Regions from separate parts of the Moorella sp. E306M genome, predicted to be linked through region 1. Evidence: riboswitches for the same ligand, from Rfam matches in the RefSeq annotation. Region 1 holds a riboswitch; each other region holds the start of a gene.
What was found. A riboswitch is a leader RNA that binds a small molecule or an ion and turns the genes downstream of it on or off. The one in region 1 is predicted to bind cobalamin.
Positions count from the first base shown of each region.

Region 1 (9,604 bases):
CAGAGTTAATACCGGGAGGGATGCAGGATGAGTAAAAAACGCGGTATTGGTATGGCCTGCTTTTTCTACGGTACCGGCTACGGTAATGGTTTTCCCGATGTCGCAACGGCCACGGTAGAAATCCACGATGACGGTACGGCCACCGTGCGCAGCGGCGCTGTGGACTGCGGCCAGGGTTCTACTACCATCCTGGCGCAAATTGCCGCCGAGGAGCTGGGGGTACCCTATGAATGGATAACGGTAATCACCGCCGACACCGATACCACCCCCGATGCCGGCACGACGGCGGCCACCCGCCAGACCTATGCCTCCGGCAATGCCGTGCAAATGGCCTGCCGCCAGGCCCGGGAAGTCCTTTTTGAATACACCCGGACCCTCTTAGGGGTTAATACCATTGCCGGCCTGGCAGCCAGGGAGGGAATAATTTACGTCAAGGGTTACCCCAAGAAACAAATATCCTACCCCGAGGCAGCCGCCCGGGCCCGCCTGGCTGGCTACCGCCTGGTGGGGCAGGGAACCTTCGTCACCCATACCACGGCCGTTGACCGGGAGACCGGCCAGGGGGCACCATACTGGCCTTACGCCTTCGGTACCCAGATTGCAGAGGTGGAAGTGGATACGGAAACAGGGGAAGTGCGGGTTTTAAAGCTCATAGCCGCCCATGACGTGGGCCGGGCCGTAAACCGCCTCGGGGTAGAGGGCCAGATTGAAGGCGGTGTCGCCCAGGGCCTGGGTATGGCCCTACTGGAAAAGGTTCACCTGCAGCAGGGCCGGATCGTTAATAATTCCTTTTCTACCTATCTCATTCCTACTGCCCTGGATATACCCGAGATTCAGCCCCTGATTGTGGAAACCCATGAGCCCACCGGCCCCTACGGCGCCAAAGGAGTTGGTGAACCCGCTACCATCCCCACCGTACCGGCCATTATCAATGCTATTTACAATGCCGTGGGAGTTCGCATTACTGAATTGCCGGTTACACCGGAGAAAATCCTGGCCGCCCTGCGGGAAAAAGAAGGAGAGAAGAAATGAGTATTTTAATCAAGAACGGTACCCTGGTTACCATGAACCCCCGGAGGGAAGTTTTCCAGGGGGATATCTATATTGAAGACGACCACATCGCCGCCATCGGCAATACACCGGCCACTGCCGACCGGATTATCGACGCCACGGGCCAGCTGGTCATCCCCGGCCTCATCCAGCCCCATATTCACCTCTGCCAGTCCCTCTTCCGCGGTCGCGCCGACGACCTGGAACTCCTGGACTGGCTGCGCCTGCGCATCTGGCCCCTGGAAGGTGCCCACGACCCCGAGTCCCTTTATTACTCCGCCCTGCTGGGCATCGGTGAACTTTTCTTAAGCGGAACCACCACCATCGTCGACATGGAGACCGTCCATCATACCGATGCGGCCATTGAAGCTATTGCCAAAAGCGGCATCCGGGCCATTACCGGCAAAGTAATGATGGACTTTGGCGAGGACGTTCCGGACAGCCTTAAAGAAACAACGGCGGCCTCCCTTAAAGAAAGCGTCGACCTGCTGGAGAAGTGGCACGGCCACGCCAATGGCCGCATCCAGTACGCCTTTACGCCCCGTTTTGTCGTCTCTTGCACCGAAGAATTATTATTAGAAGTCCGGGACCTCGCCCGCCATTACGGCGTTAAAATCCACACCCATGCTTCAGAAAACCGGGGTGAATGCGCCCTGGTGGAAAAACTCCACAACCGGCGCAACGTCATTTACCTTGACGATCTCGGCCTCACCGGTCCCGACCTCATCCTGGTCCACTGTATCTGGCTCAGTGAAGAGGAGAAGGATATCCTGGCCCGCACCGGTACGAAAGTGGTCCACTGTCCTTCGTCTAACTTAAAGATGGCTTCCGGTATCTGCCCGGTACCGGATCTCCTGAGCCGGGGTACTGTGATTTCCCTGGCCGCCGACGGCGCGCCGTGCAATAACAACCTGGACGCCTTTATGGAAATGCGGCTGGCAGCGTTGATCCAGAAACCCCTCCATGGGCCCACCGCTATGCCGGCGCCTGTGGTCTTTGAAATGGCCACCCTGGGCGGGGCCCGGGCCGTGGGCATGGAAAAGGAAATCGGCAGCCTGGAAGTAGGGAAGAAAGCCGACCTGGCCTTGGTTTCCCTGGCAGGCCTCCATACCCAGCCGCAGGACGGCGTCGACGTCTACACCCAGCTGGTCTACCAGGCCAGAGGCTCGGATGTCACCCTGACCATGGTCGACGGCAAAATTGTCATGGAGGAAAGGCAATTGAAGACCATTGATGCCGGTGAAGTCCGGAAAAAGGCCAGTGAAGCCATCCTGCGTGTCGCCCGGCGAGCCGGGCTGGCATAACAACTCCTGGCAAAAAATCATCAGGAATAAGGACTTACCAAGCTACGTTAAAACCCCTGGACATCATATCCAGGTTATGCTAGAATAACATTAAAGTGAATATGTTCTAGGCAAATACGGGAAGTCAGTGCAAATCTGACACGGTCCCGCCACTGTGAGGGGGAGCGAGGCACCATCAAGCCACTGGGTAATACCTGGGAAGGCGGTGCCGGAGCAGTGATCCCGAGTCAGGATACCGGTTGCCTGGAAACCTTTACCCCTACGCCGGATAGGGGGTGGTTGGCCAAAACCATGGCAAGCATACCCTCTGCTTGTGTAGGAGCAGAGGGTTTTAAATTGCATACAGTATGGGTGCGCGGTCTCGAGAAGACCGGGCTTAAATTCAGCCGCCGGCAGGGGAGAGGTTGGGCAAATCACCGCCTGGAAGCGGGAACTTGCCGCAACCGATGATGCCAGGCCAACAGGCTAGCCTGTTCTGAGGCCACCAGGGTCTCAACCCGGGGAGGTGGTTTAGTTAGGCATGCCTGTTTTAGCGGCGCCACCGGTTTCCCCGGCAAAACAGCCGGGGATTTTTAGTTTCTACAGGGAGGACGGCGCGTTTTGATTTTAGTGGTAGGGAGTACCGGCGAGGGAAGGCAGTTAATCCGTAACCTGCGGCAGGAAGGCTACGAGGTTGCCACCTGGACTGACAGCACCTATGGCGAACAGCTGGCCCGGCAGGATGGGGCGACGTTAATTTTAACAGATCCCTTAACGGAAAGTAATCTAGCCGCCCTGAAGGTTGGCCGGGCGTTGGAAGCAGTAATAGACGCCACCCTTCCTTACCCCAACCAGCTATCCAGGACCCTGGAAGCCTGGTGCCGGCAACACTGCTTACCTTACCTGCGTTTTTTACGACCAGAAACAAAGTTGCCGGACGACCGCCTCATTTACCAGGTGGCAACCTGGGAAGAAGCCGCCCGTACTGCCGCCGGGCTGGGGGAGACTATCTTTTTAACTACCGGTACCAATAACCTGGAAGTGTTCGTCAAAAACCCCCTGCTTAAAGGTAAACGCATTGTGGTCAGGGTATTACCGGAGCACCGGGTAATTAAAAAATGCCAGGACCTTGGCTTGACACCCCGCGACATTATCGCCATGCAAGGGCCTTTTTCCAAAGAAATAAATAAAGCCATGTTTAAAGCCTATAGGGCCGGTGTTATCGTCACCCGGGACGCCGGTCCGGCCGGCGGTACCGGGTCCAAAATTGCCGCCGCCCTGGCGCTGAAGATCCCGGTAGTAGTAATCAAGCGGCCTTCCATCCAGTACCTTTATCCAGTTTACACAGTTGCCGAAGCCATCGCCCTGTTGAAAAAAATAGCAACGGCATTTCCAAGTTCAATTCCAGAGGGAGGTATATAGCGTGTTCCGCCGTATAACCATACTGGGTATGTATATCGTGCTGGCCATGGCCGTCCTGCCCCAGCCGGCCTATGCCATGCACATCGCCGAGGGCTTCCTGCCCTTCAACTGGGCCGCCTTCTGGTTTGTCGTCGTCCTACCCTTCTGGTTCTGGGGCCTGCGGTCCATCCAGCAGACCGTTAAAAGCAACCCCGGGCTGAAAATGCTCCTGGGCCTGGCAGGCGCCTATGCCTTTGTCCTGTCGGCCTTGAAAATCCCGTCAGTAACCGGTAGCTGTTCCCATCCCACCGGCGTGGGACTGGGCGCCATCCTCTTTGGCCCCTCTGCCATGAGCATCCTGGGAGGTATTGTCCTCCTCTTCCAGGCCCTCCTGCTGGCCCACGGCGGCTTGAGCACCCTGGGTGCCAACACCTTTTCCATGGCCGTCGTCGGACCCTTTGTGTCCTACGGCCTTTACCGCCTGGTACGGAGGCTCAATGGCTCAATGCCCGTAGCCGTCTTCCTGGCCGCCACCCTGGGGGACCTGATGACCTATATCACCACTTCCCTGCAGCTGGCCCTGGCCTTCCCGGCCCAGCCCGGCGGGGTGCTGGCGTCCATGCTGAAATTCATGGGCATTTTTGCCGTTACCCAGATACCCCTGGCCATTAGCGAAGGTATCTTAACTGTCATCGTCTTTAACTTGCTGGCCACTTATAATAAAAACGAATTGCTAGAGCTGTCTATTTTAGATGATAATAAGGCCTTGGTGGTGGGAGGCCGCAACCAGCAGCATATCCGGTAAAAAGGGTTAAAACGGACTTATTAACTATTGTAACTGACATCCAGTTCATGGAGGTGTACAAGTAATGAGTACCGCCCAGAAAAATATCTTTTTACTCTTGATCGTTATTCTCCTGGCAGCGGCACCCTTTTTCCTTCACCGCAGCGCTGAATTTGCTGGTGCTGACGACCAGGCGGAAGATACTATTACCCAGATCCGGCCTGATTATGAACCCTGGTTTAAACCTGTGTGGGAACCCCCCAGCGGGGAAGTGGAATCCTTCCTCTTTGCCGCCCAGGCCGCCATCGGCAGCGGCATTGTTTGCTACTTTCTGGGTTACAGCAAAGGAAAGAAACAGCGGGAGCAACAGTAAATGTTCAGCATTGATCAGTATGCCTATAGTAACCGGTTGAAGAACGTCCATCCGGGCGAAAAAATAGCCTTTGCCCTGGTAACCCTCCTGATCGCCCTGGTGGCGCCCCGGCCTTCAATTCCTGCCATTATTATTGCCCTGATGGCCGGAGCTACCATTGGATTCGCCGGCATCCCGGCCCGTTTTTACCTGCAGCTTATGCTAGTGCCCTTTTCTTTTTTACTAGCAGGGGTGATCATGATCGCCCTCACCATTACCGGCCAGCCTCAGACCGGTCTTAAGGGCGTGACCATCCTGGGGTGGACCTTTGGTGTTACCCCAGCCGGCATGCACCTGGCCGGCAAAATTTTTCTCAAGTCCCTGGGGGCCGCTGCCTGCCTTTATTTTCTGTCCCTAACAACACCCATGGTCGATATCCTTACCGTTCTCAGACAATTGCGCTTCCCGGCCCTTCTGGTGGATTTAATCAGCCTGACCTACCGCTTTATCTTTGTCCTGCTGGCGACCGTCAACGATATTTATACCGCCCAGGCTTCCCGCCTGGGCTATACTTCCCTGCGCACTTCCTATCATTCCCTGGGCCAGCTGGCGGCCAGCCTTTTTATTAAGACTTACCGCCGCTCCCAGGAACTATTCACCGCCCTGACGGCCAGGGGCTACCATGAAGAGCTGCGCGTGCTGGAGGCTGCTTATCCTTTCTCGTGGCCCTTTTTATGCCTGGCCGCCATCTTTGACCTGGCTTTAGTGATTTTAATGCTGCTTACATAATGCCGGCTGTCTTCAGACCGGCTTCTCCACTTGCCTTTTATGCCCCAGTCTATGCCGACTACTGGAGGTGGATTTTTTGGCCGCCATATTAGAAGCAAAAAAGGTTTCCTTTACTTACCCTGACGGTACCCGGGCATTGCATCATGTTACCTTGAGCATACCTGAAGGCAAGAAAATTGCCGTCCTGGGTCCCAATGGTGCCGGCAAATCGACCCTTTTCCTTCATTTCAACGGCATCTTAAGGCCCCAGGATGGTTGTATCTACTTTGCCGGGGCCAGGATTAATTACAGCCATAAAGCCTTAACAGAATTACGCCGGCAGGTGGGCATCGTCTTTCAAGACCCCGACAGCATGCTTTTTTCGGCCAGCGTTCGCCAGGAGATCTCCTTCGGACCGTTAAACCTGGGCCTGAGCAGGGAAGAGGCAGGGCAAAGGGTTGAAGCTGCCATGGCGGCAACGGGTATCACCGGCCTCCAGGATAAACCGACCCATTTCTTAAGCTATGGCCAGAAAAAGCGGGTGGCCATTGCCAGCGTCCTGGCCATGGAACCCAGGGTCATCATCTTTGATGAGCCGACGGCCTACCTGGATCCGCGTTCAACCCGGGAGGTTATGGCCTTGCTGGCAGATATCAGCCGCCAGGGAAAGACGATTATTTTATCCACCCATGATGTAGACATAGCCTATACCTGGGCCGACTATATTTACGTCCTGGCCCGCGGCCAGGTAATCGGCGCCGGGACGCCGGCCGAAATCTTTAGCGATGCCACCCTCCTGGAATCTGCTGATCTGGCCCGGCCCTGGCTGCTGGATGTTTATGAAGACCTGAAAAATAAAGGGTGGCTGCCGGCAACGGCGCCAGTACCGAAAAATAAAGAAGAGCTCCTGGGCTTCATTCCTTATCGTTCCAGGTCCAAGCTGGCCATTTGAGTCGGTCCACAGCCTGGGTCAGTAATTTTGAAATGTTGCGTTCAGTCATTTTCATCCCTGGGCGTTTTGACTTTTTTCGCCGGCAGGAGCTGTAAGGTGGCCATCTGGTTGCGCAGGCGAATATTTTCCTTGAATTCAATCAGGATTGACAGGATCTCATGGAGGAAGGGACTGCCAAAGGTAGACATCAGGCCCACGGCCACCATATTAATGAATAAATAAAGTCCAGGATAAGCAGCCTTCAGGCCGGCAAAAGCATTCAGTCCCATCAGAGCAAAGACATCAATCGCGGCCATGCCAGCTAGGAGGGCGGCAATAACGGCGTTAAATAAAATCACCCAGAGCTCCCGCTGTTTTTCCTCCCGGGGATCATTCCTGGGTTCCCCCAGCCAGGGCCAGCGGACCTTGACCTGGTCGGTAATACCTTTGGCCGCCGCAAAGACCGCCCCGATAACGGCAAAGAAGCGGCTGAGATCTTCCAACTGTATTCACCTCCTTCAGCCCGGCCGTTTATCATATCCTATGCATGGTGCCGGCCGGATGCTAAAGGGGATCCCCGCTGTTCCACCGGAGTTTATGGCTTCGTGAGCCATCCAATGTATCCCAACTAAGTAATTCTTTGCGATCAGGGAAGCAGCGAAGACTTCTTTGTTTAGAAAGAAGTAAACTCCCGGACAAAGTCTCAGAACCCAAGTTACCGCTCCGCCCCGTGAAGTTCTGCTAGGATAAGCCTGGCTTGCTAATTGCTGATAAATTTGGCGCCAAAAATCCATAACCTTAAATTTTTGACCATGTTTGTCTTTATTTGACATTGACTTTCCTTGACTATCTTTATAGAATAAAAGCGAAACAAAAAATTTAAAGGGGGGTATAGTACGATGTTTGGGTTAATACCTTTCTATAGCAGGAGAAAAGGCTTAAGGCCAATATTCTCCGATGTCGAGAATTTCATAGAACGGGTATTCAACGAAGACCTGTTTTGGGTCCCTGTATTCGGCCAACCTTTTAAGGCAGATATAAAGGAAACAGAACGCGAGTATATTGTGGAAGCCGAATTGCCGGGAATGGAAAAAGAGAATATTATAATTACTTATGACGATGGCGCGCTTAATATTTCTGTCAAACAGGATACAATAATCGACGAAACCAGGGAAAACTTCATCCGCAAAGAGCGGAGGAGTGGCAGCATTGAACGCAGGTTTTATTTAGAAGGCGTGGATGAAGAAAAAATTTCCGCCAGTTATAAAAACGGCCTGTTAACGGTAATATTGCCAAAGAAAGAGGCCGGATTAAAGCGCGGCAAACATATTCCTGTTGAATAGAGGTTATTGAGAGAGGCGGTTCTCGCAACAAGGGGACCGCCTATAGTGTTTGTGTACCCGGCATGGCACTGACTTGGTGAAAAAGTCTACTGGGGGCAAGGCGGCAACAGCCTGTTAGCTAAAGGCAAGGGTGTCCATCATGAGTTAGGATCCGGTGGAAACTGGCAGTAGAGTCACAACCTAATGAACAAGATCTCCATACGAGGGGGATAAGATTTGTTGCCCTTGTCGCCGGTTTTGGCAGGCACTATACTAGCCTACCTGGGCGGTTCCCTGGCCGGGGGGCATATTGCCGCCCGCCTTTGGCACCGGGTGGATGTGCGTCGGGTGGGCAGCGGTAACGCTGGTACCATGAACGTCCTCCGCAACCTGGGCTTGAAGGCAGGAATAGCTACTTTCCTCTGGGATACGGCCAAAGGTTACCTGCTGGCGGTCCTGGGGTGGAAGTGGGGTGGAATCGAACTTGCCGTCCTGATGTCTTTGGCAGCCGTGGCCGGGCACAACTGGCCCCTCTACTGGCAATTTCAAGGTGGAAAGGGCCTGGCCACCAGCCTGGGGGTGGCCCTGGCCATTTATCCGCCGGTAGTCCCGCCGGCGGCCATTACCCTTGGCGTGCTGGTATTCCTCACCCGCAACAGCGACCTGGCGACCGTCATTACTTTCAGCGGCCTGCCTTTTTATTTCTGGCTGCGCGAAGGACCAGGCTGGTATTTTATTCTCGGCCTGGGCCTGGCGGTGATTGCCTGGCTGCGCCACATACCTTTATTCATGAGAAGGACATAGGCGCTTATCGGTTGTATTTGCCATCAAGGAGAAGAAGTAATTTGGCCTCCTAAGTAATCATGAGCTATATTAAATTCTGTTCATATTGACCCCCGGATCCTGAAGGTGTTTTCACCTTGAGGTTTTTCATACTGGATCTTAAGTTCCTGAACATCTGCCATGGCCGGCCCATGGCGGCAGTAGTTCAGGAATTCTTTCACCCTCTCAGCCGGTCCTTCAACTACCCCTTCAACGCTGCCGTTATAGCGATTGCGCACCCAGCCGTTAAGTTGCAAAGCCGCAGCCTGCCGCAGGACAAAATAACGAAAACCCACCCCCTGGACCAGGCCCTTCACCCAGAAGTGCGCCCGCACAATGGACAAAGCCAAGACCTCCCTGGCAAAAATCTTATTAATTAAAGATAGCATAGGCCCTGGAAAAGAACAACTGATAGTTGGGCGGAAAGGTTCCCCTGTTAAGAAGGTGCGGTGGCAAAAGGTTAGAAGTCAATAAAAACCATTTCCGGTTGAGCAAGGACCTTTAAATCCTCCAGGGGGTTACCCCGGACGGCAATCAGGCAGGGTCGGTAGCCTGGTTTTACCTGCCCCAGTTCCCCGCCCAGGCCCAGGGCGGCCGCAGCTGTAACCGTAGCCGCCCGCAGCACAGCCGCCGCCGGGACGCCGGCCTGGTGCCAGTACAGCAGTTCGTCCACATAAGATTCCCCGTGGTAGACACCGGGTGCGCCGGCATCGGTGCCTATGACCAGCTTCACTCCGAGCTGGTAAGCTCTAGCAATCATCTGCTGCTGAGATTCCCGGGTCCGCTGTATAATTTCCTTTTCCCTCTCCGGGTAGAACTTTTTCACGGTGGTAGAAAGCCGGTTGGCTATAGCGGCGACAGTCGGTACCCAGTATGTACCCCTGGCCGCCA
Region 1 covers NZ_BJKO01000001.1:2,583,469-2,593,072, forward strand. The annotation lists gene FLZ89_RS13335 (xanthine dehydrogenase family protein molybdopterin-binding subunit) at 1-35, shown strand, start outside; gene FLZ89_RS13340 (xanthine dehydrogenase family protein molybdopterin-binding subunit) at 28-1,032, shown strand; gene FLZ89_RS13345 (5'-deoxyadenosine deaminase) at 1,029-2,354, shown strand; cobalamin riboswitch at 2,412-2,612, shown strand; gene cobK (precorrin-6A reductase) at 2,964-3,755, shown strand; gene FLZ89_RS13355 (energy-coupling factor ABC transporter permease) at 3,784-4,539, shown strand; gene FLZ89_RS13360 (energy-coupling factor ABC transporter substrate-binding protein) at 4,604-4,891, shown strand; gene cbiQ (cobalt ECF transporter T component CbiQ) at 4,892-5,659, shown strand; gene FLZ89_RS13370 (energy-coupling factor ABC transporter ATP-binding protein) at 5,736-6,590, shown strand; gene FLZ89_RS13375 (hypothetical protein) at 6,632-7,072, opposite strand; gene FLZ89_RS13380 (Hsp20/alpha crystallin family protein) at 7,469-7,912, shown strand; gene FLZ89_RS13385 (glycerol-3-phosphate acyltransferase) at 8,129-8,695, shown strand; gene FLZ89_RS13390 (acylphosphatase) at 8,776-9,048, opposite strand; gene FLZ89_RS13395 (amidohydrolase family protein) at 9,174-9,604, opposite strand, start outside.

Region 2 (9,604 bases), 330 kb from region 1:
CCTGGAGGTAAAAGGCACCGGGGTTTTTCCTAATTGGCGCAACCCCCGGGTTGTCTGGGTGGGGGTGGACTCCGAAGAGCCATTGTATGCCCTGCAACAACAGGTAACCAGGGAATACCTGGCTCTTGGTTTCCCGGCCGCTTCCTTTACCCCCCATTTAACCCTGGGCCGTCTGCGGCCGGGGACGGCCTCCGGACCGCTGCAGGACAGGCTCAAGAGTCTGGCCGGTGTGTCCTGGGGGCGGGAAAGGGTGGCGGCGGTAAGCCTCATGGAGAGCAGTCTGACCCCCCGCGGGGCTGTTTATAGGCCGGTGCTAACAGTTCCTTTGCCGGCCCCTGACGGCGGCCCGCTGCCGGGTTCGGAGGGGCCCCTCGGGGACTGACGCCCCCTCCGACGAACAATGAAAATGCACTTTTGGCAAAGGGGGTGGAGGGTACAGGTGGAAGGCGACTTGGTTCGAGGCGTAAGCAAACTCAGCGAAGACGCAGCGAGGCGGCGGTTAACGGGATGGGGATCGTAACGCAGCTTTAGGAACGAGAAGTACCACGCCCCGTTATGATTGATCAAAGAGATAAAGCCACGCCACCCCCGCCGCCGAGCAAGGCTGAGCGCTAAGTTTGCTAGCCGAGAACCACCGGAGCCTGAAGCCTGTACCCTCCACCCCAAAGAACATGAAGTACAGATCAACCAGCAAAAGCATTTGTGGTAGAACTTTACTTTCGTAGGAGGCGAACTTAAATAGTGGTTTTATCGGACAAACAGCGGGCCCTGGAAAATGCCCTGCTCCAGATCGAGAGGCATTTTGGCAAAGGTTCCATAATGAAGCTGGGGGAATCCGGCGCCAGGCTCAACGTAGAAGCCATTTCCACCGGCGCCCTGCCCCTGGATCTGGCCCTGGGGGTAGGCGGGTTGCCCCGGGGCCGGGTGGTGGAGATTTTTGGCCCGGAATCCTCCGGTAAGACGACGGTGGCCCTGCACGTCATAGCCGAGGCCCAGCGGGGCGGCGGCACGGCAGCCTTTATCGACGCCGAGCACGCCCTCGACCCGGTGTATGCCAGGAACCTCGGCGTCGACATTGATAACCTTTTAGTATCCCAGCCCGACACCGGGGAGCAGGCCCTGGAAATCGCTGAGGCCCTGGTTCGCAGCGGCGCCATCGATGTTATTGTCATCGATTCCGTAGCTGCCCTGGTACCCAAAGCTGAACTGGACGGTGAAATGGGCGACGCCCATGTGGGCCTGCAGGCCAGGCTCATGTCCCAGGCTTTACGCAAGCTGGCCGGTGTTATTGCCAAATCGCGCACGGTTGCCATTTTTATTAACCAGCTGCGGGAAAAGGTAGGGGTCCTCTTTGGCAGTCCAGAGACGACACCCGGGGGACGGGCGCTAAAATTTTATGCTTCAGTGCGCCTGGATGTGCGCAAAGTAGAGCAGGTCAAGCAGGGAACCGAGATTATTGGCAGCCGTACCCGGGTAAAGGTTGTTAAAAATAAAGTAGCGCCGCCTTTCCGCCAGGCCGAATTTGATATTATTTACGGCCGGGGTATTGACCGCGAGGGCTGCCTTCTTGACATGGGTACGGAATTAGATATAGTAAAGAAGAGTGGGGCCTGGTATTCCCTGGGGGAGGACCGCCTTGGCCAGGGCCGGGAAGCAGCCAAAGAGTTCCTGCGTGATCACCCCGAATTGGCGGCCAGCATTGAAAACCAGATTCGCGTTAAAGTCGGGTTAATCAAGACGGCCACGCCTTTAGAAGACGAAGGTGCGCAAAACGGATAATACCCCGACGGGAGCTGCCTGGGGGTGTGCCCTGAAAATATTAGCCCGGCGCCAGCAGAGTGAACAGGAGATACGCTGGAAATTGCAGGCCAGGGGTTTTTCCGGGGAAGTAGTGGCGGCAACCATAAACCGGTTAAAGGATGCCGGATTGCTTGATGACGCCCGTTTTGCCCGCGATTGGGCTGCTTATCGGCTGGCTACCCATCCGGTAGGCCGGAGGCGCCTCCGGCGCGAGCTGCAGGAGCACGGCGTGGCCCCTTCCCTAGCAGAAGAGATAATCAGCGACCTGCTTTCTCCGGAAGCAGAGTTGGCCGCCGCCCGGGAACTGGCGGGGAAATATCACCGGCGCCCGGAAGAGAGCGCTGATCATTATTTTCAGCGCCTAGCCCGTTTCCTCTGGCAGCGAGGTTTTAACGGGTACATAGTTCGCCAGGTACTGAAAGAACTGGCAGGACATATTTATATTGACAGTGATGATATAAACCTATAAAATAAAGTGGGAGAAACTAGGTGTAGGATCACCACCATTACCCTTTTATTCATTGACTTCACTACCAGGTTTAGCCTGGATGGAATATAACTTCTCTGACCTGAAATATGGATAGATGTGCTGTATTTTTGGGTCCCCAACAGGCGTAAGAAGTCCTGGTTTTGAACCTAAAAAGGGGATATGTGGTTGGTGTGCCTATTTTCAAGCCGAGTTTCTACTCGGCTTTATTTTATGAAGGGGGGGTGAAGAAAAATCCAGTATATCTTTTATGCCCTGATAGCTTTCCTGGTGGGTGCAGCCGGCGGTTATGCTATCCGCAAGTACCTGACCGAGGCCAGAATTGCTTCGGCCGAGAAGGCTGCAGCTACCATTATCGAAGAAGCCAAAAAAGAAGCTGAGGCTAAAAAGAGAGAAGCGGTCCTGGAAGCCAAGGAAGAAGCCCACCGTATCCGTAATGAAATAGAGCGGGAAAGCCGGGAACGGCGCAATGAGCTCCAGCGTTTCGAACGGCGGCTGATGCAGAAGGAAGAGGCACTGGACCGCAAGACTGAAGCCCTCGAGCGCAAAGAAGCCAGCCTCCATCGCCAGGAAGAAGCTGCCCAGAAGCTGAAGGAAGAGCTGGAAGAACTGCGCCGCCGGCAGATCAGCGAGCTGGAACGCATTTCCGGCTTAACGACTGAAGAAGCCAGGGCCATCCTACTGCAGAATGTGGAAAAAGAAGTAAGGCATGAAGCAGCCATGCTGATTAAACAAATTGAAACGGAGGCCAAAGAAGAAGCAGAAAAAAGGGCGCGGGAGATTATTACTCACGCTATCCAGCACTGTGCTGCTGATTATGTGGCCGAGGCGACGGTTTCGGTGGTGAACCTGCCCAATGATGAAATGAAGGGGCGCATTATCGGTCGCGAGGGCCGCAACATTCGCGCCCTGGAAACCCTGACGGGTGTCGATCTCATCATTGATGACACACCGGAAGCCGTTATTCTCTCCAGTTTCGATCCTATTCGCCGGGAAGTGGCCCGGATTGCCCTGGAAAAGTTAATTATCGATGGGCGTATCCACCCGGCCCGGATCGAAGAAATGGTTGAAAAGGCCCGGCGGGAGCTCGAGCAAAAGATCCGGGAAGAAGGCGAGCGGGCTACCTTCGAAGCTGGTATTCATAACCTGCATCCAGAGCTGGTGCGCCTCCTGGGTAAACTTAAATACCGCACCAGCTACGGCCAGAACGTCCTAAAACACTCCCTGGAAGTAGCTTTCCTGGCCGGGGCTATGGCTGCCGAGCTGGGGGTTGATGTCCAGCTGGCCAAGCGGGCCGGTTTGCTCCATGATATTGGTAAAGCCGTTGATTTTGAAGTCGAGGGCCCCCATGTCGCCCTGGGGGTTGAGCTGGCTAAAAAATACCGGGAATCCCCGGAGGTAATCCATGCCATTGAAGCCCATCATGGTGACGTGGAACCGCGTAGCATCGAAGCCGGCCTGGTCCAGGCGGCCGATGCCATTTCGGCAGCCCGGCCGGGAGCCCGGCGGGAAACCCTGGAGGCCTATATTAAACGCCTGGAAAAACTGGAGGAGATCGCTGATTCCTTTGCCGGCGTGGAAAAATCTTATGCTATCCAGGCCGGACGGGAGGTAAGGATTTTAGTTAAACCTGACAAGATTGATGATGCCATGGCCATGCACCTTGCTAGGGAAATCGTGAAAAAGATCGAAAAGGAAATGGAATACCCGGGCCAGATTAAAGTGGTAGTTATTCGCGAAACCCGCGCTGTCGATTATGCTAAATAATTTAAATGGCAGGGAAGGAAATAGTTTTTCCATCCCTGCCATTAAATTTTCATCGTTTCCGGAGGACAAGGCAGGCAGGAATTTGCTTTTGGTTGCAGAAGTAGTGTCTTATTGGTGGTAACATCTTATACATATACATAAAAGTACGGGGCAGGTGTTAACCTTGGGCCTGAAGTACAAACACGGCGGCGAAGTATCTGATACTATCGGTCTCCTTATTTCTATCCTGGTACGTTACCCGGAAGTAGGTACCATTAACTATGAACCCCAAGACCAGGTTTTACGCTTTACTTTTATGCTGTCCCAACCCCTGGCCGGGGAGGCTATCCAGCAGTTTGAAAAGAAATTCCGTAAATCCCTGGAAGTATATAACTACCTGGAAGACCGGGAAGCAAGGGTCATTAACCTTAAATATACACCTTATGACCAGCTGACAGCCCTGGAGGTACAACGGGATGTAACCACCCTTTCCCGGGATGAAATTGACCTCATTATTGCCCTGGTGCGGGAGGAATTTGGGTCCAGCCTGGTTGCGGAGAACAATGATAATATCATGGAAGAAGAACTTTTGCTCCAGGAAGAGTTAATTGACCGTATGCTGGAAAGTGTTAGGGGTACCGTCCCGGAGCGCCAGCTAATTGCCTTCCGGGAAGAAGGTCGGGTCATGGTGTTTAATAAATAGAACCGGCGCGAATAATAATTTTAAGGTAATTCGAGGGGAGCCTTGTTTTTGCGGGTTCTAATGATTGGCGATGTAGTGGGACGGCCGGGCCGTAAAGCGATCCGGGAACTCCTGCCACCTCTGCTCCAGGAATACCGGCCGGCCCTTGTAGTAGCAAACGGCGAAAATGCTGCCGGTGGTAATGGTATTACGCCGGCTATTGCCGGTGAACTTTTTGCCGCCGGCATTGATATTTTAACCATGGGCAACCATGTCTGGGATAAGCGAGAAGCGCTGGCCCTCCTGGAGGAGGATGAGCGCATTGTCCGGCCGGCCAATTATCCTCCTGGTACTCCTGGCAGGGGCTATACCCTGGTAAAGGTCAAGGAAGACCTGCAGGTAGGAATTATTAATTTATCGGGGCGGGTGTTTCTATCATCCCTGGAGTGTCCTTTTCGCCTAGGACGCCGCCTGGCAGAAGAGATCGGGGAGATAACTAAGATCATTTTAGTAGACTTCCATGCTGAAGCAACTTCAGAAAAGGTTGCCCTGGGCTGGTACCTTGACGGACTGGTAAGTGCGGTCATCGGGACCCATACCCATATCCAGACGGCCGATGCCCGCGTCCTGCCCCAGGGGACGGCCTATATCACCGATGTAGGCATGACCGGCCCCAGGGATTCGGTCCTGGGGGTAAAAACAGAACTTGTCGTTAAAAAATTTCTTACCCAGCTGCCGGTGCGGTTTGAAGTCGCCGGTGGCATTATTCAGCTGGAAGCCGTGCTGGTAGATATTGATCCCGCTACCGGCCGGGCAATGGCTATCCAGAGGTTGCAGCACTACGGCACGGCGTAAATTAACCATTGGACAAGATATCTATGCAGCTAGCTGATTTACATACCCATACTACGAGTTCCGACGGTCTGCTTTCACCCCCAGAACTAATCAGGCTGGCAAAGGCCAAAGGTTTAACGACCCTTGGTGTCACCGATCATGATACGGTAGCCGGCCTGGCAGAAGCCCTGGCTGCCGGCAGCAGTTACGGCGTGACGGTCATTCCTGGGGTCGAGCTGAGCACCGAGTGGGAAGATAAAGAAATTCATATTCTGGGTTATTACCTTGATTGGCAAAAGGAAAATTTGCTGGCCTTCCTGGAAACTATGCGCCAGGCGCGTTACCGGCGCACGGCCCGGATGGTCGCCAGATTACAAGAGCTGGGTTATGATATCAGCATGAGCGAGGTCGAGCAGGAACTCAGGGGCGAGGCCGTGGGCCGTCCCCATATCGCAGCCGTTCTGGTCCGTAAGGGATATGCCCCCTCTGTGGAGGCGGCCTTCAAAACCCTGCTGGCACGGGGCCGGCCTGCTTATGTCCCGCGGGAAAAAGTTGAACCTGGCCGGGCGGTGGAGGTAATATTAAAGGCTGGCGGAGTGCCGGTCCTGGCCCACCCGGGCTTAAGCCCGGCTGATGCCCTTCTTCCGGCCCTTGTTGATGGCGGCTTACAGGGTATCGAAGCCTATTATCCTCTCCACGATGCCGCTGCCACCAGGCGTTACCTGGAATTTGCCTCCCGGTATGACCTGGTGGTAACCGGCGGGTCAGATTTCCACGGCATGGTTGACAACAGCCATGCCGACCTGGGGACCTGCCGGGTGGGCACAGCGGAACTGGAGCAATTACAGAGGCGAGCGGAAAAGATTAAAGCTCAAGCGACTAAGGTTTGATTTCCAGGCATATACTTTAGCAAACTAATAATGAGGGGGTGGGGCCGTTGGCTGGCAATGAGGCAGCTGGCCTTTACCGGCGTATCCAGGAGCTGGAAAGTAAGGTAGAACAATTACGGGTCAGCCGGCGTGTCTTGCTACGCCTGATAGAAAAAAGTGAAGCCGAAAAGTGGGAGATGGTAAATCGCCTGCGCCAGGAAAAGGAAAAGCTCCAGCTCCGCAACCGGCGCTATGCCCGGGCTATCTGGGAAAAGAATAAAGAGCTGGCTATGATCACAAATAAGTTGCAGGGCATATCGTTACCCAGGGCTTGACTGATAGGAGGGAGCGATTTATACTATAATTAACTTAATAGGGAACAGGTGCCTGAAAGGTTAAAAGGGAATCAGGTGTAAATCCTGAGCGGTCGCGCCACTGTAACCGGGGAGCCTGCTTCAAGGCCACTGGTATTATACCGGGAAGGCGAAGCCAGGCAAGGAGCCGGAGCCAGGAAACCTGCCTGTTCATTTCACCCTCGCGTTAAGGGGCCTAAAGTTAGGTGATGTGACTCCAGCTGCTTCGTGGGGGCTGGAGTTTTTATTTTAGGAGGCCATTCTATGGGGTACGGGTCGTTAATCATGGTAACCGGGGGGGCCAGGAGTGGCAAAAGCCGCCTGGCTGAAGAACTGGCTGCTGCCGGAGGCGAAAAAGTAGTCTACCTGGCCACGGCGACCGTGGACGATGCCGAAATGGCGGCCCGGGTGGACATGCACCGGCGCCGACGACCGGCTGCATGGCTGACGGTGGAAGCTCCCCTGGCCGTCACGGAAGCCGTGGCCCGGGAAGGGCGGCGTGCCGGTACCATCCTCCTGGACAGCCTGGGCATGTGGCTCAGCAACCTTTTGAGCCAGGAGGCGGCTGGAGCAGGAGACAGCTGGGAAAAAAGTACGGCGGCTGTAGAAGCCATCATGGTCAAAGTGAGGGAACTGGCGGCCGTAGCCCGGCAGGTACCGGCGCGGGTAATTATTGTTACTGAAGAAGCGGGAATGGGGCTCATTCCTCCCTATCCCCTGGGCCGGGTTTTCCGGGACCTGCTGGGCCTGGCCAACCAGGAGATTGCTCGCCGGGCCGACCAGGTCTACCTGGTGGTGGCCGGCCTGCCCCTGGTTTTAAAGGATAATAAGGCTAATGAAGAAAGGTTGTTGGGAGGAACTTCTCCGAAAATACAATAAAAACTGGAGGAGAAATCGTTGCAGAGGGAGTTACGGCGGGGTTATACCACAGGTACCTGTGCGGCTGCTGCGGCGAGGGCGGCGGCCATAGCTTTATGGCAGAAACAACTGGTGCGGGAGGTTACCCTTACCCTGCCGCGGGGGGAAAAGGTAACCCTGCCGGTTACCGTGCACCAGGGTCCGGGCTGGGCCGAGGCCGTGGTGGTCAAAGACGCCGGCGATGACCCTGACGTTACCCACGGGGCTGCCATCCACGTCCGCGCCCGGCAATCCGGCCGGGGGTTGACTTTGCGCGGCGGACCCGGCGTCGGGACAGTAACCCGTCCCGGCCTGGCTATACCGCCGGGGGAACCGGCCATTAATCCCGTTCCCCGGCAAATGATCGCCGCGGCAGTTGCCGATGTAACCCCGCCCGGCCAGGGCCTGGAGCTGGAAATCAGCATCCCCGGGGGGGAAGAGCTGGCCCGGCGGACCCTCAACCCCCGCCTGGGGATTGAGGGCGGCCTTTCGATCCTGGGCACTACCGGTTTTGTCGAACCCATGTCCGAAGAGGCCTACCGTACTTCCCTGATACCGCAAATAGACGTCGCCCTGGCTGCCGGCTGGGAGACCCTCATCCTGACCCCCGGCCGCCTGGGGCAGCGCCAGGCCGAAGAACGCTATCACCTGCCGGCTGCGGCCATTGTTCTGACCAGCAACTTTATCGGCTACATGTTGGAGGCCTGCGCCGGGCGGGGGGTGAAGCGGGTGCTCCTGTGGGGGCACGGCGGCAAGCTCATCAAGGTGGTGGGAGGCATCTTTTATACCCACAGCCGCCTGGCCGACGCCCGCCAGGAAATCCTGGCCGCCTGGGCCGCGGCGCGGGGGGCATCCCCGGAAGCCGTGCGGCAGCTTTTAGAGGTAACTACAGTGGAAGCTGCCCAGGAAATTATCCATAGCCACGGTCTGGGGCGAGAGTTCTGGGACACCCTGGCGGCCCGGGCCAGCCGGCGGGCCGAGGACTTTGTCCGTGGTGAGCTCACCGTAGGTACGGTTTTGCTCAACCTGCAGGGAGAAATTATGGGCCGGGATGCGGTGGCCCGGCAGATACTGGAGGCGTGGGGCCATGGGAGCTGATGGCCGGTGGCTGACCGTCATCGGGGTTGGACCAGGCAGCCCGGAATACATAACGCCGGCGGCCCGGCGGGCAGCGGCGGCGGCCGAAGTCCTTATCGGCGGCCCCCGGGCTTTGAACCTTTTTCAAGATTTAGAACGCGAGAAAAGGGTTATCACGGGCGACCTGGAGGGGTTACGCTCCTGCCTGTTGCAGATACGCGGCCGCCCTACGGCTATCCTGGTATCCGGGGATCCCGGCTTTTACAGCCTCCTCGCGTGGCTCAAGCGCCAGTTTCCCGGCGAAAAAATCAACGTTATCCCCGGCATCAGTTCCGTTCAGCTGGCTTTTGCCCGCCTGGGGCAGGGCTGGGAAGATGCCGTTTTCTTAAGCTGCCACGGACGCTCCCTGGAGGTTCTGGAACCGTACCTGCCCCGGCTGGCGGCCGGGCAAGCGAGGCTGGCTATACTCACCGGCGGGGCCAACACCCCGGCAGTTATAGGTAAATACCTGTCCGACCACGGCCTGGCCGGTATCAAGCTGTGGGTGGGGATCGACCTGGGCAGCAACCAGGAGCAGACGGCCTGGCTGACGGCAGCCGAACTGGCCCGGCAGCATTTGACCAGGCCCGGGGTGGTGATAGCCGGTTATGAACCGGATTCACTGGCCCTATAGTACGCCCGGGATACCTGACCATTACTTTAACCGCAGCCAGGTCCCCCTGACGAAAGAGGAAGTCCGGGTCCTAACCCTGGCCAAAGCCCGTTTGGGACCGGGTATGACCGTTTACGATATTGGCTCCGGAACCGGGAGCCTGGCCGTTGAAGCGGCCAGGCTGGTGGCTCCGGGACAGGTCCTGGC
Region 2 covers NZ_BJKO01000001.1:2,909,944-2,919,547, reverse strand. The annotation lists gene thpR (RNA 2',3'-cyclic phosphodiesterase) at 1-382, shown strand, start outside; gene recA (recombinase RecA) at 742-1,779, shown strand; gene FLZ89_RS15115 (regulatory protein RecX) at 1,763-2,269, shown strand; gene rny (ribonuclease Y) at 2,558-4,054, shown strand; gene FLZ89_RS15105 (hypothetical protein) at 4,218-4,736, shown strand; gene FLZ89_RS15100 (TIGR00282 family metallophosphoesterase) at 4,785-5,570, shown strand; gene FLZ89_RS15095 (PHP domain-containing protein) at 5,579-6,439, shown strand; gene FLZ89_RS15090 (translation initiation factor 2) at 6,487-6,753, shown strand; cobalamin riboswitch at 6,783-6,956, shown strand; gene cobU (bifunctional adenosylcobinamide kinase/adenosylcobinamide-phosphate guanylyltransferase) at 7,036-7,650, shown strand; gene cbiD (cobalt-precorrin-5B (C(1))-methyltransferase CbiD) at 7,669-8,766, shown strand; gene cbiE (precorrin-6y C5,15-methyltransferase (decarboxylating) subunit CbiE) at 8,756-9,418, shown strand; gene cbiT (precorrin-6Y C5,15-methyltransferase (decarboxylating) subunit CbiT) at 9,393-9,604, shown strand, end outside.
Region 2: linked by a shared signal. The riboswitch ahead of cobU (bifunctional adenosylcobinamide kinase/adenosylcobinamide-phosphate guanylyltransferase) and the one ahead of cobK (precorrin-6A reductase) in region 1 are both predicted to bind cobalamin.

Region 3 (9,604 bases), 670 kb from region 1:
ATCAGGAAGAAGAACGCTTGCTGGTCTGGCCTATGAGCCGGTTTGCTGCCTTTTTAAACCGCCATGAACAAACAGAAGCCACCTTTAACCAGGAACCAGCAGGCTGGGTAATAAAGCTTCGGAATAAGGCCGGCCTGGCCGACCTGACGGTAGCCGTCTACACTGGCGGTCACCCTTATCGCGTGATCGGCCATCATCTGACGTGGCGGCAGGAAAGAGAATGGCTGTATATAACCACGACTGCCGGTATAGTTGAGAACGATATTTATTTGCGCCGGCTAAAATAAAAACTTGCCTGCCTTTTCAACACGTAACGACCTGGAGGTACATGCACTCCTGCCTGGGAAACAGAAAAACAAGAAAAGTGGCGTAAATTAACGCCACCTTTTAGAACGGTAGGGTCCTTTGAAGTTTATCAGGCCAGGGCCAGCTCGTCGAAACGGGCTTGATGTTGAATTGCAGTCGCTAACCGATCTATTATTTCCCGGACCATGCCCAGAGGCTTACCGTGGACTTGAGCACCAATAGTTGCCCCGGTTTCCCGGGCATAAGCCACCTTTACCGCCACATCTCTGGCTATCACGCCAGGAGCAATATCGACTGTTAGCATTTCTCTAGCCGTTTCCGGGTTCGTTCTTTGAATGAGACCCACGGAGCCAAAGGCATGATCGCCAATGGTGACAGAGAACTTCTCTAAAGCTATTTCCCTGGGGCGCTTGAGGGCGAAGAGATTGGCGGCGGCCACGCGGGCCTCGCGGCCGCCTTCTATAGCCCGTCTGGCATTAGCGCCCCCGGGACCGGAAAGAGAGCATTTCGCGGCACAATCGCCAACGGCAAAGATATCTCCATCACTGGTGCGCATATACTCATCAACGAGGATGCCAGCGTGTTCGTCGGTTGCCAGACCGGCCTCTCGGGCCAACCTGGTATTGGGCACGACACCTGTGGCCAGAATAACCGTATCAGCAGGTAAAGTCCGGCCGCTGGTGAGCTTCACCTGTTCAATCCGTTTATTGCCCTGCAATTCTTCTACTCCGGTTGCGGTTATAATGTTGATACCTCGCAGCCGGAGGTTTTCCTCCACCAGGGTGCAAATTTCATCGTCAAAAGCCCAGGCCAGGCAGTGGGGGAGAAGTTCTATCATGGTGATGTTTAACTGCCGGTTGGCGGTGCATGCCTCGGCAAACTCTATACCGGCGGGTCCGGCACCCACAATGACCAGGGACCTGGCAGAAGCCAGAGAAGCGCGAATGTTTTCCAGGTAGGGGAACTCTTTTTTTAAGGCAAACACGCCTTGCAGGTCGGCGCCTTTAAAAAAAGCCGTTGCCGGGAGGGAACCGGTAGCCAGAATTAATTTATCATAAATAATATCTTCAGCAAAGGCGGTGGTGACGCATTTGCCCTGGCGGTCAATGGCTGTCACTTCATCGATTACCAGTTCAATTCCCTCATCATAAAGACGGTCGTCCCGCAAGACATTGTTATAGAGCGTACCTTTGGCGCAATTGTAAGCAAGGCACCACGGAATTAAAGCCCGGACTTCTTTACGCACCAGGGTGATCTTTTTGCCGCCATAGTACCGCCTGGCAGCCAGCGCTGCCGTATACCCGCAAATACCCCCGCCCACAACCAGCACATCCGTCCGTTTCATAGCTGCACCCCTTTCCGGTTTTTAACCCAGGCAACTGGCCAGGCGCCCGTTATCCGGCATTGGTGGAGGGAGACGCAGAACCTTTACCGTTTCTTCGTCAATCCCGATTTCACCCAGTATCTTCTTGACACGGCGCCAGGCCTGCTCCTGGCAAAGCATAGGGTCGGGTCCAGAGCGCTGGCTGCCGAAGGCCCTGGCCGGCCGGAAGTGGCACTGGCCTTCAATGCAGCCCGTCAGCCAAATCTTCTGCGCGCCGGCTTCAATGGCCTTAAGCACCTCCAGGGTGCCAATCCGGCTTAAACACGGTACCTGCAATACAAAAACGTCATTCTGGCACTCCAGGCCAGCAGCATTTTCAAAGCTGGCATAAGCGCAGTAGCTGCAGGTGAAGATAACGGTAGGCAGCACCTTCCCTGGCTCATCTGGCAGGGCCTTGAGTTCAGCTTCCATTTCAGTATGACTGTAACCTGTAAGGGTAATGGCTTGCGCCGGGCATGCCGCCACGCAAGCGCCGCATCCCTGGCAGAGCAGGGGATCGATATAGGAACGGTGTTCCTTAATTGCAGGGGCACCATGGGGACAAACACGCACACAGGTAAGACAGGCCGCGCAGGCGCCTTCTACCCGGGCTACCCGTTCGGGAAGGGTTTGGCGCTCTTGCACCAGGAGGGCGGCCGCCTTTACGGCCGCGGCCTGCGCTGAAGCTATGGCTTCCTCGAGATTTTTAGGCCCTTCTGCCAGCCCGCAGGTGAAGATGCCTGGCACCGGCGTCTCAACAGTTTTTAATTTGGGATGGCTGGTAGCAAAGAAACCATTCTCGTCCAGGGGGATGTGGCATAAAGACGCCAGGCACCAATTCTCCGCCCGTGGCTCCATCCCGGTCGCCAGCACCAGGAGATCGGCATCAATGACAATTTCTTCGCCCAGAATGGGATCGTAAACCCGGACTTGTATTTTGCCCTCTGGTCCTGCTTTCTTTGCGGGCACCGTTACTTCCGGCGGCACTTCCAGGTTATAACGCAGGAACAGGATGCCCTGGGAGCGGGCGGTCTCGTACCACTGTTCCTGTAGGCCGTAGGTCATAATATCCCGGTTGAGCACGTATACATCAACTTCCGGGTTGATTTTCTTGAGTTCCAGGGCATTTTTTAAAGTTTCGCTGCAGCAGATCCGGCTGCAGTAAGGATGAGAGTCATCGCGGGAATCTACGCATTGAATAAAGACAACCTTTTGCAGGCTCTCCAGCCGCCGGCTCCGGGTTTTAAGCAGGTCTTCTAACTCCAGGCCGGTAATTGCTGCCGGGTGCTGGCCATACAAGTGCTGCCGCGGCTTCTTTTCTGCAGCACCGGTGGCAATAATAATTACGCCGTGCCGGATGTTTTCCTTTCGCCCGCCTGTGTCTTCTATCTCTGTAGTAAAACTTCCCAGCCGGCCGGTTATGGTCCTGGCTTGAGCGTTCAGGTGGATATGGATGCGGGGGTGTTTGCTGAGACGCTGGCTTAGCCTGGCCAGATATGCCTCAACGTCGGCGCCCTGTAAGGTGTACTGCAGGCGAAGGGCATTACCACCCAGTCGTCCCTCCTTTTCTACCAGGTGGACTTCCAAATCTAGATCGGCCAGGGTAAGGGCGGCAACCATGCCGGCCACCCCACCCCCGATTACCAGGGCGGCGGGTGTTATTGACCATTCCTCCACCATGCCGGCAGGAGCAGTCAATGCCCTGGCCGCTGCCATCCGCACCAGGTCCCTGGCTTTTCTGGTAGCGCGATCTTTCCTGCCACTGTAAATCCGGACCGCATGATCCAGGACATTAACCACCTTTGCTACATGGCCCGGCAGGCCGGCCTGCCGCAGATAAGTTTTTACCAGGGGTTCCAGAGCACGCGCGCTGCAGGCAGCTACTACAATACGGTTTAAGCTATGTTCCTTTATGGCCTGGCGTAATTGTTCGCCTGCCCCCCCGGCGCAAAGGAATAATCTTTCCACCCAGGCAACCCCAGGCAAGGAGCGGCTATATTCTTCCAGCTCCTTTAAATCCAGGCCGGCAGACAACTGGTCACACCCGCAGACAAAGACGCCGGTCCGCGGCGGGATACTATTGCCGCCAGGAAGTGAAACCAATTGTATTTTAGGGGGCAGGGAACTCCTATAAAATAAACCTGCTTCTTTTAGCCAGGAAGCGCAGGCAGCGGCAGCGGCCGAGCCCTGGGTGACGGCATCGATTACGTCGCAGGGGCCGCTAAAGGCGCCGGCGACAAATACTCCTTCCCGTGTGGTGGCCAAGGGAGAAAGGGTAGGGGACTGGCAGAAACCATAGGTATCGACCTTAATGTCCAGCTTGGCGGCGAGGTCCCGGGCGCCATCCGGCGGTCGCAAGCCGGTAGCCAGTACTGCCAGGTCAAATTCTTCGACGTTGATCTGGCCGTTTTCCCGGGCATAGCGAATGACCAGCCGGGGTTCTCCTGGAGACTGGATAATGCTGTGAATGCGGGAACGAACAAGCCTTAATCCGTATTCCCGCCGGGCCTTCTCCAGATATTCCTGGTAAGTTTTGCTGTAGGTACGCAGGTCCATGTAAAACAGGGTTATTTGCGGTAAAGGGAGTTTCAAATTAGCAGCGGTCTCATAAAGCATCAGGGCCTCCTTCAGGGCATACATACAGCAGACGGCCGAGCAGTAAGCCACTCCGTTGGCGGGATCGCGGGAGCCGGCACACTGGATGAAAGCCACCCGTTGCACCGGCTCTTTGCCCGGGGGACGGTGCGGGTACCCACTGTTAGCCAGCTGTTGCTCCAGCTCCAGGCCCGTCAAGACACCGCTATAACGGCCATAACCGTAACGGGCGTTTAAACTAGGGGGTAAATATTCCTCATAACCGGGACAAAGGATGATGGCAGCCACATTGATGGTTTCTTCCCGGCCCTGCCGGTTAAGATGGAGACAAAAATGGCCTGCTTTCCCGGTTAAGTTTTTAACTTCAGCACCGGTCAAGAGTACGATTTTATCTTCCCCGGCCAGCCTGATAAAGTGCGGGGAGCGTATACAGAAGAAACCATTCCAGGGCGTCATAGCGCAGGCGCTGCAGTCGTTGGTGGGAAAGGTCTTGGGTAAAATAGCCAGCTTGCCGCCCGGCCGGGCAGCGCGTTCTACCAGGATTACCTGGTAGCCGAGGCAGGCCAGGTCTAGAGCCGCCTGGACCCCGGCGATACCTGCTCCCAGTACGGCTACCGGCAACGAACCATTTTTAACCATCAATACCTCACTCCTTGCCATTAATTACGAGAGCGTCGGCTACCAGCTCGACTATGTTTTTCGCCTTAACATCGAGGTGATAATGACGGCATAAATCGTTCAATTGGTCAACGCAGTTATGGCAGGGAGTGGCGATAATCTTTGCTCCCGTGCGCCGGATCTGTTCTATTTTCACCTTTCCTTTAGCCATGCGTTCCTGGCCAAACTCGCTCAAAGAGAGCAGGCCGCCACCGCCGCCGCAGCAGTAGTTATTCTCACGGTTGGGTGTCATCTCCCGGAAATCTGCTACCGCCGCCCGGAGTATCTGCCGCGGTTCTTCAAAAATGCCCTCCTTGCGGCCTAGATTGCAGGGATCGTGATAGGTTACCGGTTCGCTGTTGCGGGAGGGGTCAAGGCGGATGCGGCCGTCTTGCAGGTATTCGGCCATGAGCTGGACGATACTGCGCACGCTGAAGGGGAGTTTGTACCCCAGCCACTGCTCCGGCCCCCAGCGAATGGCGCGGAAGGCATGGCCGCACTCGGTCATGATCAACTCCTGGCAGCCCAGGCGCTCCACCTCATCGGCCAGGCGTTGCACCAGGATAGCGCCGGCTTTGTCGTCCCCGGAGAAAAGGGCGTAGTTGGTCGCGTCCCAGTAGCGGCTGGAAAGGGTCCAGCTTTCGCCGGCGGCATGGAACACTTTGGCCGCCGCTAGAATGGAGAGGGGGAAGAACTTCGCTTCCCGCGGGTTGATAACGTACAATATCCTGGCGTCCTTCTTATCAACGGGTATTTCCGCCTCACTGCCGAACTCCGCCTGGAGCTCTTCCTGCATCCAGTCCAGGGTGTCGAGGTAATCCTCCTGGCTGATCCCCATATTATTGCCAGACTCTAGAGCCAGGTCTACCACTTTCTGCAGGTTTACGGGGACGCGGCCTTCTGCCGCCAGTTCCGACCGCATGGCCCGGACCAGGTCGCCCATATTCACGCCCACCGGGCAGTAGACTGTACAGCGGCCGCACATGGTGCAGAGCCAGATCATATCTGACGCCAGGAGCCGGTCTTCCATCCCCAAAAGGAGCAGGCGCACCATTTTACGGGGGTCTACGGGGGCGCCGATGTCGCCGGTAGGGCAGCCGCCGGTGCACACGCCGCAGGCCAGGCAGGTCTGCAGGCTGGCTCCGCCCATGGCCCGGGAGATTTTTGCAAGGCCAGGCGCTTCTGTAGCCAGCAAAATGGACATAAACAACACTCCTGGATAAAATTTAATGAATGGTGCTAGAAGTTAAAAAACGGATATTTCCTTGCCTTGTAACCCTGACTATACTTTCCGGTGGAACTGGTAGCCACAATACCAGTTTTTCTTTTGCCAGCAGGGACGCGCCCCTTCCTTTGGCTCTTCTAAAGGGGTGCTTATGCATTTGCCATCCTGCCAGCAGGGGTAAAAGGCGAGGTAATTAGGGAGGTTTGCGAGCCGGCAATGTTTGCCATCAAGGAGGCGTTTAATAAACATTAACCGTTGTAAGTCCAGTTCCGAATAGCAGCGCCGGCCGTTTTTCCTCATGGGAACAACCAGTCCCTTTCGTTCCCAGCGACGCAGGCGGTGGGGAGAAATATCTAAGACCTGGATAACCATACCGATGGGATACACCGGCCTTCTTCGCCCCGCTTACTATTGATCTTACTTATATCATATTTGTTGAACAAACCCATGTCAATAAACTTATAAAAAATCTTACAACAAAGTTATTTAGATATAGCAAAATTATGTTTTCAGATAGGAGAAAAGCGATACTTGATCTGGGATGATAAGTTAACGTAAAATAAAACTGCCAATAATTTATAAACTGATTGTTAAGCGAGGCGGCTTTTAATGCCTGAACAAATGTTATATACCATCAGCGTGGTCGCCGATTTACTGGGCATACAGCCGGGCACCCTGCGGGTCTGGGAAAGACATAAACTCATCCAGCCCGCACGCAAGAACGGGCGGCGCCTTTACTCAAATAATGACTTGAAACGGCTGCGCTTCATTCAAAAGCTCATCGATAAAGGCTTCAATTTAAACTCCATCAAACACTACCTGGCCTTCTATCCTTGCTGGTTATACGAGGACTGCCCGGCCTGCTCCCGGAAGACTGAACGCATAGGGTGCGCCAAGCCATGCTGGAAGGAGGAAGGGACTTACTGCCAGATCTCCTTTGACGATCCCTCCCTTTGTAATACCTGCCCCCATAGAAAACAGGAAACAAAGTAATTCCAGCAAGGAAAAATAGCCCCAGGTGAATAAAAACAGTGCTTAACCGGGGGATGAGAAGGTTATATAGCGGCAGGATTTTGCCTCATCTTTGTCGAAGATTACTGTGTTGAACATTACCAGAAAAGGATTCTCGCGGGTGCCAGGGAAGCCGGTGCAAGTCCGGCGCGGTGCCGCCACTGTGAGGGGGAGTACCTGCTAAAGGAGCCACTGGTCCAGCACTCAGCAAGATATTTACAGCTACGGGTTAATTTCTTATAGTATTAAGAAGTACCCGGAGTAGTGCATCTAAAGGAGCTGAGTGCTGGACTGGGAAGGCAGCAGGGAGCGTTGAACCCGAGCCAGGAGACCTGCCCGTGAGATTTCACCGTTAAACCACGGCCATGGTGAAGGTGAGGTAAGGGAGGATTTACCCCAGCTACGCAGGCGTGGTTGGGGTTTTTCATTCAGGCAGGCGAAAGGAGATTTAAATTTTATCATGATACCCAAGAAGATCATCAAGCGCGACGGCCGGGTAGTGGACTTTGACGAGGAGAGGATAATCAATGCTATTTACAAAGCGGCCCAGGCTGTCGGGGGCCAGGACCGCCGCCAGGCCAGCCAGCTGGCCAACCAGGTGACGGCCCTTCTGGCGGAAAAATTTGCCGACAGGCTGCCTACCGTCGAAGACGTGCAGGACCTGGTGGAAAAAGTATTGATTGAGAATGGCCATGCCCGGACGGCCAAGGCTTATATCCTTTACCGGCAACAACATGCGGAATGGCGGGATTTCCGCCACCTTCTGGTCAACGTGCAGGAAATGGTCCAGGGCTACCTGGACGGCCAGGACTGGCGGATTAATGAGAACAGCAACATGAATTATTCCCTCCAGGGCCTCAACAACCATATCATCGCCGCCGTCAGTTCCAGGTATTGGCTGGAAAAGGTCTACCCGCCGGCTATCCGCGAGGCCCATGAAAGGGGCGATATCCATATCCACGACCTGGGGTTGTTGGCGCCCTATTGCTGTGGCTGGGACCTGGCCGATTTACTGGAAAGCGGCTTTGCCGGCGTGGGGCAGAAGGTAGAAAGCGCGCCGCCCAGGCATTTCCGGACGGCCCTGGGGCAGATAGCCAATTTCTTTTATACTTTGCAGGGAGAAGCTGCCGGTGCCCAGGCCTTTTCCAACTTCGATACTTACCTCGCCCCTTTTATCCGTTACGACGGCCTGGACTACCGGGAAGTCAAGCAGGCCCTGCAGGAATTCATCTTTAACCTCAATGTACCCACCAGGGTGGGATTCCAGACGCCCTTTGTCAACCTGACCATGGATGTGGTTGTGCCGCAGATTTTAGCTAACGAGCCGGTGATTATCGGCGGCGAGCGCAGGAAAGAATGTTACGGCGACTTCCAGCAGGAGATGGACTGGCTGAATACGGCCTTCTGCGAGGTGATGATGGAGGGAGACGCCCGGGGCCGCATTTTTACCTTCCCCATACCTACCTACAATATCACACCGGATTTTCCCTGGGAAAGCCCGGTGGTAGAAAAAATCCTGGCCATGACGGCCAAATACGGCATCCCCTACTTCGCCAATTTTATCAATTCCGATTTAAAGCCCGAAGACGTGCGGAGTATGTGCTGTCGCCTGCGTCTGGATAACCGGGAACTCAAGAAACGCGGCGGCGGTCTCTTTGGGGCCAACCCCCTCACCGGGTCGATAGGTGTAGTCACCATAAATTTGCCCCGACTGGGTTATCTTTCTAAAACGAAGGAAGAATTTTTCACCGGCCTCAAAGCGAAGATGGACCTGGCCAAAGAGAGCTTGCTTCTCAAACGCAATATCCTGGAAAAATTTACTGAGCAAGGGCTTTATCCTTACTCCCGGTTCTATTTGCGGCAGGTTAAAGAACGCTTCGGCAGGTACTGGGAGAACCATTTTAACACCATCGGTATCGTGGGCATGCACGAGGCCCTCCTGAATTTTATAGGGAAAGGTATTAATACCCGCGAGGGAAGGGGTCTGGCTTTAGAAATCCTGGACTTCATGCGTTCTGTCCTGGCCACCTACCAGGTAGAAACCGGCCAGCTCTTCAACCTGGAAGCCACGCCGGCGGAGGGGACGTCCTACCGTCTGGCGCGGCTGGACAAACGCAATTATCCCGACATCTTCACTTCCGGAACAGAGGAGCCGTATTATACCAATTCCACCCATCTGCCGGTCGGCTACACCGACGACGTGTTTACCGCCCTGGAGCACCAGGACGAGCTGCAGCTAAAATATACCGGAGGTACGGTCTTTCACGCCTACCTGGGGGAAAGGGTGACAGATACAGCAACCTGCCGGCGTTTTCTGCAGACGGTGATGGATAATTTCCGCCTGCCGTATTTCACCATTACTCCTACCTTCAGCATCTGCCCCGAGCACGGGTATCTTTCCGGCGAGCAGTGGACATGCCCGGCCTGCGGCCGGGAAACGGAGGTCT
Region 3 covers NZ_BJKO01000001.1:1,914,446-1,924,049, forward strand. The annotation lists gene FLZ89_RS09865 (hypothetical protein) at 1-287, shown strand, start outside; gene FLZ89_RS09870 (NAD(P)/FAD-dependent oxidoreductase) at 416-1,651, opposite strand; gene FLZ89_RS09875 (FAD-dependent oxidoreductase) at 1,673-4,903, opposite strand; gene FLZ89_RS09880 ((Fe-S)-binding protein) at 4,911-6,125, opposite strand; gene FLZ89_RS09885 (MerR family transcriptional regulator) at 6,204-6,518, opposite strand; gene FLZ89_RS09890 (MerR family transcriptional regulator) at 6,756-7,139, shown strand; cobalamin riboswitch at 7,260-7,511, shown strand; gene FLZ89_RS09895 (ribonucleoside triphosphate reductase) at 7,618-9,604, shown strand, end outside.
Region 3: linked by a shared signal. The riboswitch ahead of FLZ89_RS09895 (ribonucleoside triphosphate reductase) and the one ahead of cobK (precorrin-6A reductase) in region 1 are both predicted to bind cobalamin.